Regions from separate parts of the Granulibacter bethesdensis genome, predicted to be linked through region 1. Evidence: predicted binding sites of a transcription regulator. Region 1 holds the regulator's gene; the other holds the start of a gene.
What was found. The regulator LexA, encoded in region 1, represses DNA repair genes until DNA is damaged. The targets are predictions, from matches to a motif close to TGTTCTANNTANGTTC.
Positions count from the first base shown of each region.

Region 2: uvrA (excinuclease ABC subunit UvrA) is a predicted target of LexA. The motif match lies at 1,986-2,001, and genes of this name have one in related genera.

Region 1 covers NZ_CP018192.1:949,613-953,824, reverse strand. Annotated here, with positions in the region: gene moaC (cyclic pyranopterin monophosphate synthase MoaC) at 1-146, shown strand, start outside; gene GbCGDNIH6_RS04240 (molybdopterin molybdotransferase MoeA) at 156-1,358, shown strand; gene lexA (transcriptional repressor LexA) at 1,463-2,191, shown strand; gene GbCGDNIH6_RS04230 (ComEC/Rec2 family competence protein) at 2,185-4,212, opposite strand, start outside.
Region 2 covers NZ_CP018192.1:1,349,700-1,353,911, reverse strand. Annotated here, with positions in the region: gene uvrA (excinuclease ABC subunit UvrA) at 1-1,933, opposite strand, end outside; gene ssb (single-stranded DNA-binding protein) at 2,101-2,622, shown strand; gene gyrA (DNA gyrase subunit A) at 2,786-4,212, shown strand, end outside.

The DNA.
Region 1 (4,212 bases):
TTGAAATGGAGGCCCTGACCGGGGTTAGCATCACCGCCCTGACCATCTATGATATGTGCAAAGCCGTTGATCGCGGCATGACTATCAGCGACATCCGTGTGGTTGAAAAATCCGGCGGCAAGTCAGGTCATTTCCGACAGGATTGAACAAAGATCATGATCCCGGTCGAAGAAGCCCGCACCCGTATTCTGGCCTCCGTCTCCCCTACCATGGCCGAGACGGTCTCAATCGCAGAGGCGCACGGCCGGGTATTGGCTGTCAGTGTGAAGGCGCGGGTGACCCAGCCTCCTCATGATGTTTCGGCCATGGATGGCTATGCGGTACGCTGCGCCGATGCGGTGGCGGGAGCCAGACTGACCGTCATCGGCGCGGCTCCAGCCGGACATCCCTTCAGCGGCACCGTGGAAGCCGGTCAGGCAGTTCGTCTTTTCACCGGCAGCGTCGTTCCACAAGGCTCAGATACCATTCTGTTGCAGGAAGAAGCGCAGCGGCAGGATGACATCGTTATTCCTGCCGAGACCATACGGCCTGATCGCCACATCAGACGGCAGGGACAGGATTTCACCACAAATCAAACCGTGCTGGAATCAGGGCATATCCTGACAGCGCGGGATATTGGTCTTGCCGCTGCCGCCAATATTCCCTGGCTGACGGTTCATCGCCGCCCTCGCATTGCGATACTGGCAACCGGCGATGAAATCGCACTGCCCGGGGAGTCGGTACCACCGGGTGGGATCGTCAGCTCCAATTCCCACATGCTGGCCGCCATGATCCGTGCAGCTGGCGGAGACCCGATCCTGCTACCGCTCAGCGGTGATGACAGCGATACCATCCGCGCCCGTGCAGAAGCCGCCACAAAATCCGATCTGCTGATCACCATCGGCGGGGCCAGTGTGGGCGATCATGATCTGGTACGCTCTGCACTGGGGGAGCGCGGGCTGACGCTGGATTTCTGGAAAATTGCCATGCGACCGGGCAAACCGCTGATGCACGGAAAACTGGCCGGAACACCTTTGATCGGTCTGCCTGGCAACCCCGTCTCGGCTTATGTTTGCGCCCTGCTGTTCGTGCTGCCTGCATTGGAGGTGTTACGCGGTCTGCCTGCTTCTCCCTTGCGGACACAGCCGGCACGACTGGTGGCCCCCTTGCGAGCCAATGATCATCGCACCGACTTCATGCGCGGGATCATAACGCAGACGCAGTCCGGTCCGGTTGTCGAATCCTTTCCTGTGCAGGATTCTTCAATGATCAGCGCCCTGGCACGGGCCAACGCGCTGATCATGCGTGCGCCCCATGCGCCACAGGCCGCAGCAGGAGAGATCGTGCCAGTCCTGCTACTGGATAGTGCCGGATTATAAAGGACGCTTGACGCGACAGAACGAACTTATGTAGAACATCTTTGTTGCTTGTTTGTTCTTTTGTGCGCTTTTTCCTTTCGGAACGGTCTTGAAAGGCCTTCTGCATGCTGACACGCAAACAGTATGAGCTGTTGCTGCTCATTGATGGTCATCTGCGTAAAACAGGCTTTTCCCCCAGTTTTGAGGAAATGAAAGCGGCCTTGAACCTGAAATCCAAATCAGGAATTCACCGCCTTATTTCAGCTCTGGAAGAACGCGGCTTCCTGCGCCGCCGCCATCATCGCGCCCGTGCGCTGGAGGTGATCCGCATGCCGGAAGCCGCCAGCATGCCGGTGCCGAAAACAGCCCCTTCGGCTCCGTCCTTTGCCCCTGCTCCCGCCTTTACACCGAACGTCATTCAGGGAAGTTTCTCCAACCGGATCGCGGGGGTAAGGGCGGCTCAGGATGCCTCGGCCGTACAGCTTCCGCTTTACGGACGCATTGCCGCCGGTATGCCGATTGAGGCATTGCGGGACACCAGCGCCTATCTCAGCGTGCCCATCGATATGCTTGGCAATGGAGAACACTACGCACTGGAAGTTGCTGGCGATTCCATGATCGATGCCGGTATTTTCGATGGCGATACAGTGATTATCCAGCAATCGGACCTTGCCGAAAACGGGCAGATCGTCGTCGCCCTGATCGATGATACTGAAGTCACACTCAAGCGCCTGCGGCGACGCGGCAAGTCGGTGGCCCTGGAACCAGCGAATGAACGCCATGAAACCAGAATTTTCCCGGCTGATCGCGTGCGGGTTCAGGGAAGGCTGATTGGCTTGCTTCGCCGTTACTGAGGGATCATCTCATCAGTCCGGGCCAGCGGCGCTTTCCACTGGCCCGGGCTGGTATCAGGTGGTGGCTGCACCCATGGTCGGTCCCCGCGCCATGCCCGGTCTGTCAGCACAGAGATCCTGCCGGGCCTGAACCATACCGCAATGCTGCCCTCCTCTCGTATCTGCGACAGGGAGATCACGGGCTGATCCCGACACTGGCTGCTCCAGCCATCCAGAATGACGGCAAGCGCCCCGGGCTGGCATATCTCCGTGCCCTCTCCCGTTTTCAGAAAGACCGCCGGGGCGCCTGACACCGGTGTGACGAGACAGCCGCTCTCACCACATCGCGCCATGTGCGTGGCAAGACGCCCCGCCACGGAAAGCGGTGTAAAATCCTTCACTCCCCAATAAGCCTGCCATGCCTCCGTCAGCAGGGGCGAACTTCCTTTATCGAAGGCAAAAACACGTAAACCGGCTTTGACAGCGACCATACGTGCATCCGCTGATATCAGGAGGTCGGCAGGCACAGTCAGTCCGATAGACGCTATCCCGGCCATCATCACGGGCACGCCGCACAACCGGACACGACCACGCCAGAAGCAAAGCCAAATCAGCCCGGCACTGATCATGAACAATCCCCAGCCTGGCATTGGCGGTACAGCAAGGACGGCAGCCGGCAAGGCTGCGACCAGTTTCGCAACGGTCAGGATCAGCCAGATTCCGATTCCCATAACAACAAAAACGGGTCGATCAAGGCCAAGCGGCATCAATGCCATGGCCAGCAGACCGGCAGGCATGACCCAGAATGCCATCAGCGGCACTGCGATCATATTGGTCGCCACGAAATAAAGCTGGAGCTGCCCGAAATGATAAATTCCATACGGTGCCGATGCAGTGCCCGCCAGCAAGCTGGTCAACGCCACCGCCGTCAGATGATGGAGCACACGCCGCCCGGCCAGACTGGCCAGCCACGGTCCCAGCGCCTCATATCCGGCTGCCAGAGCCATCACGGCAGCAAAGCTCATCTGGAAGCTGACACCGGTGACTTCATACGGCCAGATCAGGACAATCACAGCCGCGGCAATCGCCAACCCTCGCATGGACAATGCCCTGCGCCCCAGAAACAGAGCGAGACAGGCAATCATCGCCATCACCGCACTGCGTATGATCGGCACATGCAACCCTGTCAGCGCCGCATAGGCGAACCCTGACAGCAATGAAGTCGAGGCGGCAATCTGTCGGCATGGCCAGAACAGCGCCGTATATTCACACCGGGTCAGCAGCCAGCGCGTCACGGCAAAGATGGTCCCCATGACAATCGCGATATGCAGACCCGCAATGGCCAGCAAATGAGCCAATCCCGTATCCCGAAACAGAATACGGATGGATTGCGGAATGGAAGCAGTATCCCCGGTCAACAAAGCCGTTGCCACCGCCCCCTCACTCCCCGGCAAGGCTGTGCGAACGTGATCGGCGATACTTTCCCGCACTCTGGCCAAACGGATCGAGACCGCATCCTGCCGCAATGCCAGATGCGAAACAGGAGCCAGAGCAAAACCGAAAGCCCCCATCCGAGAGAAAAATGCGTCTCTCTGTCGATCCATCGCGCCCGGATAAGCAGGCCATGGTGGCGGTCTGAGCAGCGCCCGCACCGATATCCTGTCACCTGACTGCAGGCGCGTATGGTCTCCATCCCGCACTCTCAGCCGCACCGAACGCTGCCAATGCGTCACCCCATCCAACAAGGGAGCGGCAACAACAATCCTGCGCCAGTCTGGTCCAGTCTCAACCTCACTCACAATCCCTTCCACGATCACGGCCCTGTTTGGCACGGGCTCCAGCGGCAGAGCGGTCAGAGTGGCGTGTTGCCCTGCGCTCCATCCGAGGGCCATCGCCAGCCCCATACCAGCCACCGCGCGCAGGATCGGGCGTAACCAGCCTGCTACAAGCAGGCAGGTCATCAGTCCAAGAGCAGCTAACCCCATCCATACCGGCGGCTCTGTTGGAGCCAGAAAATACAGATAATCCCCGGTCACCATGCC
Region 2 (4,212 bases), 400 kb from region 1:
CGCCACCGGACACGCCGGTGACGCAGGTAAAAGTCCCCAGCGGAAAATGTGCCGTGACATTTTTGAGGTTATTGCCCTTTGCTCCCATCAGCGTCAGCATCCGTTTCTTCTGAATTGGACGACGCTGCTGGGGAACGGCGATCGCGGCACGGCCTGACAGATAGGCGCCTGTCAGACTATCTGGATGTTTTGCGACCTCCTGCGGGGTGCCGCAGGCGATCACATGCCCCCCATTGACGCCCGCGCCCGGCCCCATATCAATCAGATGGTCGGCAGCGCGTATTGCATCTTCGTCATGCTCGACCACCAGCACAGTGTTGCCGAGTGATTTCAGTCGCCGGAGCGTGCCGAGCAGCCGGTCATTATCACGCTGGTGCAACCCGATGGACGGTTCGTCGAGCACATAGAGCACCCCTGTCAGGCCGGAGCCGATCTGGCTTGCCAGCCGGATGCGTTGGCTCTCTCCCCCGGACAGGGTGGCGGAGGATCGTGCAAGGGTCAGATAATCGAGGCCGACATCCAGCAGAAACTGAAGCCGGTCCTCGATTTCACGCAGGATGCGCCGGGCGATCTCGGCCCGTTGCGGGGTCAGACTGGCCAGCACGGATTGGAACCAGGGCAGCGCATCACGGATCGATAATTCCGAGGCCGCTGCAATGTCCTTGCTATTGATCTTGACGGCCAGAGCTTCCGGCTTGAGCCGGGCGCCATCACAGACATGGCAAGGTTTTTCGGCCTGATAACGCGACAGTTCCTCCCGCACCCATACGCTGTCGGTTTCGCGCAGACGGCGTTCCAGATTGCGGATGACACCTTCGAATGGCCGTTTGACCGTATAGCTGCGCACCCCGTCCTTATAGGTAATGGAAACATCCTCTTCGGTGCCGAATAGAATGCCGTTGCGACATAAATCTGGCAGCTCCTCCCACGCGGTACGCGGATCGACGCGATAATGCGCGGCCAGAGCCATCAGCGTTTGATCGTAGTAAGGGCTGGCCGCACCGGACCATGCCGCAATGGCACCCTCCTTGAGGCTGAGTCGTTCATTCGGCACGACCAGATCGGGATCGAAAAAATTCTCGACCCCCAGCCCGTCACAGGCCGGGCAGGCACCGTGTGGGGAGTTGAAGCTGAACAGGCGTGGCTCGATCTCCTCAATGGTAAAGCCACTGACCGGGCAGGCGAAGCGAGAGGAAAAGACCGTGCGTTCTCCGCTGGTCGCATCTTCGGCGTAGACGATTCCGTCAGACAGACCCAGCGCGGTTTCGAAACTGTCGGCCAGACGCTGTTGCAGTCCCTCCTTGACCACCACGCGATCCACCACTGCTTCCAGCGTATGCTTGAGCTTCCGGTTCAGGGCAGGGACATCGCCAATATCGTATAATTCCCCGTCCACCTTGACGCGGGTAAAGCCACGGCGCTGCAACTCGGCGAGTTCCTTGCGGTATTCTCCCTTACGGTCGCGCACCACCGGCGCCAGCAGCAACAGCCTCGTGCCCGATGGCATATCCAGAACCCGGTCCACCATCTGGCTGATAGTCTGGGCCTCGATCGGCAGCCCGGTCGCGGGAGAGTAGGGAACGCCTGCGCGCGCCCAGAGAAGACGCATATAATCGTGGATTTCCGTTACCGTACCGACGGTGGAGCGGGGATTGCGGCTGGTAGTCTTCTGCTCGATCGAGATAGCGGGAGAGAGACCTTCGATACTGTCCACATCCGGCTTGCCTGCCAGTTCCAGAAACTGTCTTGCATAGGCGGACAGGCTTTCGACGTAACGCCGCTGCCCCTCGGCATAGATCGTATCGAAGGCCAGTGATGATTTGCCGGAGCCAGACAGTCCGGTGATAACCGTCAGGCTATCCCGTGGAATATCAATATCGACGTTTTTCAGGTTGTGCTCGCGGGCGCCGCGCACACGAATGGAACCGGCCATACGATCAATCCGACACGAGAGAAAGAAGCGAGAATAGCAACGACAAGGAAGATGTTCTGGAAAAGTTCCGCATGGATAGCAACAGCAAATCACTCATGCTATAGAGGTTACCCACTTGCCGGACGCCCTTTGGCGTGTCCGGCCTGAGCAAAAAAGCGGACAAATATATGGCTGGCAGTGTCAATAAGGTCATTCTGATCGGTAATCTCGGGCGCGACCCCGAGGTTCGCAATACCCAGGATGGCGGCAAGGTGGTGAATTTTACGCTCGCAACCAGCGAAACGTGGAATGATCGTGCTTCCGGTGAGCGGAAAGAACGAACCGAATGGCATCGTGTGGTGGTCTTTAATGACCGGTTGGCGGATATCGCCGAACGCTATCTGCGCAAGGGCACCAAGGTCTATGTCGAAGGGGCGCTCCAGACCAGGAAATGGACCGACCAGGCCGGACAGGAAAAATACACCACTGAGGTCGTGATCAGTCGCTTCCGTGGTGAAATCACCATGCTGGATAGCCGCTCGAGCGGGGAGGGGGCTGGTGAAGGCGGTGGTTATCGGTCTGCTCCCGCCCAGCGTGCGCCATCCGGCGGCGGCAGCGGATTGGGTGGTGGCAACAGCCGCCCTGCATCCGGCGGCAGTGGCTGGGAACCTTCTCATGGCGGCGATCTGGACGACGAAATTCCGTTCTGATCAGATTATATTACCATGAAGGGGGCCTTGATGCGCCCCTTCATCATTCAGGTCTGCCGATGCAACCGTCTATGTTGGATGACGGAGGCATGGTATGGATCGGAAGGACGGGTCATCGTTCCTGACCCGTGTCGCCATTTACTACTGATCTCGTGAGAGTGCATTGAGCGATCATACCAATCCCCCGTCTGCACCGCCGGATGATGATCCGAACGGCGGCTCCCTGCTGATGCCGGTCACGCTTGAGGAGGAGATGAGCCGCTCCTACCTCGATTACGCAATGTCCGTCATTGTCAGCCGCGCGCTGCCCGATGCGCGGGATGGTCTGAAGCCGGTGCATCGGCGCATCCTCTACGGGATGCAGGAAAGCGGCTATACGGCGGATAAACCCTATCGCAAATCCGCCCGCATCAATGGTGACGTGATGGGTAAATACCATCCGCACGGCGATGCCGCGATTTATGATGCGCTGGTGCGACTGGCACAGCCTTTCTCCCTGCGGGTGCCCCTGATTGATGGTCAGGGCAATTTCGGTTCCATGGACGGCGATCCGGCGGCTGCGCCGCGTTATACCGAGGCACGTCTGGCCCGTTCCGCCAGCTTCCTGCTGAACGATATTGACCGCGATACAGTCGATTTCCAGCCGAACTATGACGATAGCGAGATGGAACCCCGCGTTCTGCCCGCTTCCTACCCCAATCTTCTGGTCAACGGGGCGGATGGCATCGCGGTCGGCATGGCGACCAAGATCCCCACTCACAATCCGACTGAAGTCATCGACGCCACTCTGGCAATGATCGACAATCCGGACATCACTCTTGATGAATTGATGACCGTGATTCCCGGCCCGGATTTTCCGACAGGCGGCCTGATTCTCGGGCGTTCCGGCATCCGCTCGGCTTTTGAGACCGGGAAAGGCAGTATCACTGTCCGCGCCCGCACTGATTTCGAGGAAGTGCGCGGCGGCCGTCAGGCCATCGTGATCTCCGAAATTCCTTATCAGGTGAACAAGGCCACCCTGCAGGAGCGCATGGCCGAGCTGGTGCGTGCCAAGCAGATTGAGGGCATCAGCGATATCCGTGACGAAAGCGATCGCTCCGGCGTGCGGGTGGTGATCGAATTGAAGCGCGATGCCACGCCGGATGTAGTGCTGAACCATCTGTTCCGCTTTACCCAGCTTCAGATCAGCTACGGCATCAACATGCTGGCTCTGGATGGCGGGCAACCGCGCCTGATGGGGCTGCGGGATGTGCTGTCTACATTCATTCGTTTCCGCGAGGATGTCATCCTTCGCCGGGCGAGATTTGAACTGAACAAGGCGCGTGACCGTGCTCATTTGCTGGTCGGTCTGGCGATTGCTGTCGCCAATATCGACGAGGTGATCCGTCTGATCCGGCAAAGCCCGGACAGCACCAGCGCCCGTATTGCCTTGATGGAACGTGACTGGCCGGCCGCCGATGTAGCTCCCCTGCTTTCGCTGATCGATGATGGCGGCAATGTGCTGACCGAAGCGCAGACAGTACGGCTGACGGAAGTGCAGGCGCGCGGCATTCTGGAACTGCGTCTGCAACGCCTGACCGGGCTTGAGCG